2 regions of the Clostridium sp. TJA038 genome follow, and region 1 is predicted to be linked to the other one. Evidence: predicted binding sites of a transcription regulator. Region 1 holds the regulator's gene; the other holds the start of a gene.

The links. Region 1 encodes HrcA, which represses chaperone genes, less so after heat shock. Its sites were predicted from a motif close to TGTTAGCACTCNNNNNNNNNGAGTGCTAACA; they were not measured.
Region 2: htpG (molecular chaperone HtpG) is a predicted target of HrcA. The motif match lies at 1,857-1,887, and genes of this name have one in related genera.

The regions. Positions count from the first base shown of each region.
Region 1 covers NZ_JBZEFA010000001.1:205,000-208,438, forward strand. Annotated here, with positions in the region: gene hemW (radical SAM family heme chaperone HemW) at 1-630, shown strand, start outside; gene hrcA (heat-inducible transcriptional repressor HrcA) at 826-1,845, shown strand; gene grpE (nucleotide exchange factor GrpE) at 1,875-2,504, shown strand; gene dnaK (molecular chaperone DnaK) at 2,558-3,439, shown strand, end outside.
Region 2 covers NZ_JBZEFA010000002.1:106,719-110,157, forward strand. Annotated here, with positions in the region: gene htpG (molecular chaperone HtpG) at 1-1,821, opposite strand, end outside; gene AC4FQV_RS06415 (zinc ribbon domain-containing protein) at 2,088-2,477, opposite strand; gene AC4FQV_RS06420 (putative ABC transporter permease) at 2,494-3,135, opposite strand; gene AC4FQV_RS06425 (beta-class carbonic anhydrase) at 3,262-3,439, opposite strand, start outside.

The sequences.
Region 1 (3,439 bases):
GAAGATTTTAAGGAAACTTTAAAGGAAGTAGTATCTTTAAATCCTACACATATTTCAGCTTATAGCTTAATAATTGAAGAAGGAACAGCTTTTTATACCTTATATGAAAGGGATAAATTAAATTTACCTAGTGAAGAAGAAGAAAGAGAGATGTATGATTTTTGTAAAAGTTATTTAAAAAGCAAGGGGTTTAATCAATACGAGATTTCTAATTATTCTAAAAAGGGAATGGAGTGTAGACATAATTTAGCTTATTGGGACATGAAAAATTGGATAGGATTAGGTTCATCTTCAGCTTCTTATATTAATGGAAAAAGAATTAAGAATATAAGTAATATAGAAAATTATATAAATTCAATAAATGAAAAGGGAGAAGCTATTGAAGAAATAATAAACAATTCTTTAAAAGATAATATGGAAGAATTTATGTTTATGGGCCTTAGAAAGATTAAAGGAATTAAAGAAAAAGAATTTGAAGAAAGATTTAAAATGAATATAAATTTAGTATATGGTGAAATAATAAATAAGTATATAAATAGAGGGCTTTTAATAAGGGAGAATGGAAGGCTTTATTTAAGTGAAAAGGGCATTGAAGTATCTAATATTATAATGGCTGAATTTCTTTTATAAACATAAAGTAAATTTGTATGTAACTTAAAGAAAATAAAAGAAAATAGAAGAAAGAGTAGAATAAACATTATAAAAATCAAAAATTTGGTTTAAAATGATAAAAAATGGGATTGACAAAAAACTTGTAAGGTAATATATTAATAGTGTACTAGTTAGCACTCGTTGATAGTGAGTGCTAATAAAGAGGTGAGATTAGTGATAGATGATAGAAAGCTTCAAATATTAAGAGCTATAATTCAAGACTATATATCAACAGGAGAACCCGTTGGTTCAAGAACTATCGCTAAAAAATATAATCTTGGAGTAAGTTCAGCCACAATAAGAAATGAAATGGCTGACTTAGAGGATATGGGATTTTTAGAACAGCCTCATACTTCGGCAGGAAGAATTCCATCAAGCAGAGGATATAGATTATATGTAGATAGAATGATTGAATTTGAAAGATTGTCTTCTGAAGAAGAAGGTCTTATTAGAAGTTCAATAATAGATGGTACATTGTATGAAGTTGATAAAATAATCAAGCAAACTAGTGCTCTTCTATCAGAACTTACTAAAATGACTTGTATAGTAAAAGCACCTTCTGTGCATAAAAGTTTTGTTAAGTCTATACAACTTTTGAAGGTTGATGATTTAAGTATTTTATGTGTATTAGTAACAGATAGTGGTGTTATAAGAAATACAGTTATAAAAGTAAGGAGCGTACCTATATCTGAAGAACTTATTAAAATTAGTAAGATAATAACTGAAAGGCTTAAAAACCTTACTATTGAGCAAATAAACTTAGAGGTTATAAGTAACTTAAATAAAGCTTTAAGTGGATATGAAGATATAGTAAATGCTGTGTTACCAGCTCTTTATGAAAGCTTAAAGGGTGATGAAACATCTGAGGTATTCTTAGAGGGAGCAATTAATATATTAAATTATCCAGAATATAATAATATTCATAAAGCTAAGGAAATTTTAGAATTTTTACATGATAAGAAAAGTATTTCAGAACTTATAAGTGATAGTGAAGATATGACTGTAAAAATAGGAGATGAAATTTTTGTCCCAGAGGCTAAGGAATGTTCCATTATATCAGCTGGTTATCATGTAGGAGATAGATCTTTAGGTACAATAGCTTTAATAGGGCCTAGAAGAATAAATTATTCTAAGGTTTTAGCAATCATGACTGAGGTTATGAAAGAATTAAATGAAACCTTAAAAAATAAGTAGTAAATAAAGAGAAGAGGTGTAACTGCTTTATGGTGGATGATAAAGATTTTAACGAAGAGTTAAAGGATGATAATATCAAAGAGGAATTAGACAAAGAAACAAAGGCTGAAAATCCTAATATTGATGAAGAGGTAGAAGAAGTTTCAGAAGATATTAAGGCTGATGAAAAAGTTATAGATTTTGAAGAATTAAAGGCTTTAAAGGAAGAAAATAATATGTTTAAAAATAAAACAAAGAAACTAGAAAATGAATTAGAGGCCTTAAAAGATAGATTATTAAGAATATCTGCAGAGTATGAAAACTACAGAAAAAGAACAGATAAAGAAAAAGAAAGAATATATACTGATGCTTGTGAAGATGTTTTAGTAAAAATGCTTCCAGTTTTAGATAACTTAGAAAGAGCCTTAGATGTAGATGGAACTGTTGAGGACCTTAAAAAAGGTGTTGAAATGACAGTAAGACAATTTGAAGATGCTTTAGATAAACTTCAAGTTGAAGAAATATCTACAGAAAATGGTTTTGACCCAGAATTACATCAAGCTATGATGGTTGTAGAAAAAGAAGGAGCAAAACCAAATGAAGTAGCCCAAGTATTCCAAAAGGGATATAAAAGAGGGGATAAAGTCATAAGACATTCTATGGTAACTGTAACTAAATAATTAATTAGAATTTGACAAATTATATATAGATATTTATAGAGGAGGAATTTTCAATGAGTAAAATAATAGGTATAGATTTAGGAACAACAAATTCATGTGTAGCTGTTATGGAAGGTGGAGAACCAGTAGTTATCACTAACTCAGAAGGTGCAAGAACAACTCCATCAGTAGTTTCATTCCAAGCAAATGGAGAGAGATTAGTAGGTCAAGTTGCTAAAAGACAAGCAATTACAAACCCAGATAGAACAATAATGTCAATAAAAAGACACATGGGAACTGACTACAAAGTTAATATAGATGGAAAAGATTATACACCACAAGAAATATCAGCAATGATACTTCAAAAATTAAAAGCTGATGCTGAAGCATATTTAGGAGAAAAAGTAACAGAAGCTGTTATCACAGTTCCAGCTTACTTCAATGATGCTGAAAGACAAGCAACTAAAGATGCTGGTAGAATAGCTGGTTTAGATGTTAAGAGAATAATAAACGAACCAACAGCTGCATCATTAGCTTATGGATTAGATAAAATGGATAATGCACACAAAATCTTAGTATATGACCTAGGTGGTGGTACTTTCGACGTATCTATCTTAGATTTAGGTGATGGAGTATTCGAAGTTGTATCAACAAATGGTGATGCTAGATTAGGTGGAGACGACTTTGACCAAAGAATTATAGATTATATAGCAGATGAGTTTAAAGCTCAAAATGGAATAGATTTAAGACAAGATAAAATGGCTCTTCAAAGATTAAAAGAAGCAGCAGAAAAAGCTAAAATTGAGTTATCATCATCAACTCAAACATTAATAAACTTACCATTTATAACTGCTGATGCAACTGGTCCAAAACACATAGATATGACATTAACAAGAGCTAAATTCAATGAATTAACTCATGACTTAGTTGAAAGAACAATAAACATAATGAAAGAA
Region 2 (3,439 bases), on a different contig from region 1:
GCTTAAACCTTCAACAAGTAAAGCTTGATTATAAAGTAATTTTGTATATAAATTAAATTTATCTTTATCATTTTCAAGGGAATCTTTTAATGAATTAAATACTTCATGATTTGTATTAACTTCTAGTACCTTTTGTGCCTTAACCCCTTGATTATTAGGCATAGCACTTAATATTTTTTCCATCTCTATTGAAAGTTCACCCTCTGAAGATAAACATACTGGATAATTTTTTAGTCTACTTGAAGCTTTTACTGCAACTATTTTATCACCTAAAGCTTCCTTCATAGCTTCAAATATACCTTTATTTTCTTCATTTTCTTTCTTATTTTCCTCTTCTGATTCTATTCCTAAATCACCACTAGATACTGATTTAAATTCTTTATCCTTATAGCTCATAAGCATTTTAATTGCAAATTCATCTACATCCTCTGTAAAATAAAGAATTTCATAACCTTTATCTAATACCATTTCAGTTTGTGGCATTTTTTCTATTCTTTCATTTGTTTCTCCAACAGCATAATAAATATACTTTTGTTCCTTATCCATTCTTTCAACATATTCAGCTAAGCTTACCATTTTCTTTTCTTTAGATGAATAAAACATTAATAAATCTTTTAATTCATCTTTATTCATACCAAAGTCATCATAAACTCCGTATTTTATTTGTCTGCCAAAAGTTTTATAGAATTTTTCATAACTTTCTCTATCATTTTTCATCATAGATTCTAGTTCATTCTTTATCTTATTTTTTATATTTTTAGCAATACGGCTTAATTGTCTGTCATGTTGAAGCATTTCTCTTGAAATGTTAAGTGATAAATCTTGAGAATCTACTATTCCTTTTACAAATCCAAAATAATCTGGTAAAAGTGATGAACATTTTTCCATTATTAAAACACCATTTGAATATAGCTCTAAGCCTTTTTCATATTCTTTAGTGTAGTAATCATATGGTATGTTTTCAGGAATATAAAGAATTGAATTATAACTTATCATCCCGTCAACACTTATATGCATATGTCTTAAAGGCTTGTCAAATCCAAATCTTTTTTCCATATAAAAATTATTGTAATCTTCATCAGTAAGTTCATTTTTATTTCTTCTCCATAAAGGAACCATACTGTTTACTGTTTCTTCTTCAACATACTCTTCATGTTCATTTTCTGTTCCTTCTTTAATCTTAGATTTTGTAATATCAAGCTTAATAGGATATCTTATAAAATCTGAATACTTTTTAATTAATGATTTTAATTTATATTCTTCTAAAAATTCATCATAATTTTCATCCTCATCATTTTCTTTTAGATGTAAAATTATATCAGTTCCAAAAGAATCTTTTTTAGCTTCTGAAATTGTATATCCATCAACTCCATCAGATTCCCATTTATATGCTTTATCTTCTCCAAAAGCTTTTGTTATTACTGTTATTTTATCTGCAACTAAAAATCCTGAATAGAATCCAACTCCAAATTGTCCTATAATATCAAATCCATCTTTGATTTCATTTTCTTTTTTAAATTGTAAAGAACCACTCTTAGCTATAACCCCTAAGTTTTCATCTAGCTCTTTCTCTGTCATACCAATACCTTTATCTGATATTGTAAGAGTTCTTGCCTCTTTATTTGGCACTATCTTTATATAATAATCATCTTTATTAAAAGTTAAGGAGCTATCTCCTAAAGTTTTATAATAAACTTTATCTATAGCATCACTAGCATTTGAAATTAACTCTCTTAAAAATATTTCTCTATTTGTGTAAATTGAATTTATAACTATGTCTAACAATCTTTTTGATTCTGCTTTAAACTCTCTTTTTTCCATTTTGAAATTTCCCTCCAAAAATAAAAAACTCTAATTGTTAGCACTCTATATCATTGAGTGCTAATCTATAATTCTATATATAACACTTTTTTCAATTAATGTCAATATATAAAGAAAATATTTTTACAAAAAAATGTATTAAATTAATTTTAATTTAATACTCTATTAAAGTATAAAATTAGCTATAAATTAATCTAATACATTTTATAAATTTATATGTTATTTTCTGTTTTGATAATTACTAAACTTAGTATGTAAAATATTATCTAAAGTTTACTTCCACAATAAGGACAATATTTATAATCTCCTTCTATTTCTCTTCCACAATTTGGACATGTTCTTTTTAGAGCTTTTTTCCCATAAACTTGTCCTTCTTTTATAAGAGTCATATCATTTTCAGAAATATCCTTAATAATTCCTTTTTCTATATCTTTTCCTTTTTCTTTTGAAATTTCATAAATTGAATTACATCTTTTGCAAATAACATAAAACCTCTCATTCCATCTAAAGATAGGAATAAAGAAAAAATGAAAATATTCATAAGTTTTTATCAAAACACCTTTTGTTTTATTATCACAAGTTCTGCAATATATATTGTCTATGTCCTTAACCTGTTTTTCTTTAGTGTCAATTCCAAATATACCAACAAAAAACATAAAATTCTCCTATAAATTAATTTTTAAATATCATATTAGGATATATCTTCTTTAAAAATTCATCTGTATATTTTTTATCAAGAAATCTTTCTAAAGCATTTCTCGCTTTTTTTCCTTTTCTTCTTTCTACTTCTCTTCTAACAGCTAAAGAAGATATTATAATATCTGGCACTAAAAATATTACAAATATTAAAGTTATAACCTTTATACTCTGTGTAGAAAATAACCCCATAAAATCATCAAATAAAGGGTAAATATCCTTTAAAAAGAACACCCCAAGTATTCCCCAAAAAATAGAATATTCAACACTAGTTCTTCCGTTAATACTTAAAGACTTGCTATTATATTCCCAAGATACGCTTCCAAAAAGTTTTTCTTGAAAAAAAGAACATAAATATTCAAATACGCCTCCTACAACTGCGCTTATAAAAAATATTATTATTCCATTATAGTGGATAAATCTATATAGCAATAAAGTAAGTACTACTCCACCTATTCCATATACTGGACTAATTGGACCATAGATTAATCCTTTTCTACTTTCAAAATGACCATTTCTTACATAGCACCAAATCATTTCTACGCAGTATCCTAATACAGAACCAATTGTGAATATCCAAATTATTTTATAAATATTCATGGTATTGCTTATATACATCTTTTATCCCTCCTTTTTAAATTAGTAATATATCTAATTATATCACTTATAAAAAGTTTTACCTATAATACTTATAAGACTTATTTTATAAATAAAAAAGATACTTACTTAAAAGTAAGTATCTTTTTATTCGTATCCATTTACAATAACTTTAAGTTCTCCTGTATGAGGGTCTATAACTAACCCATGAATACTTACATCCTTTGGAATTAAAGGATGTTTTCTTAAAGAATCTACACTCTTTTTAATTGATTCTTCTACACATCCAAATCCGTGAAGCCATTTTTCAACTTCTATTCCACAT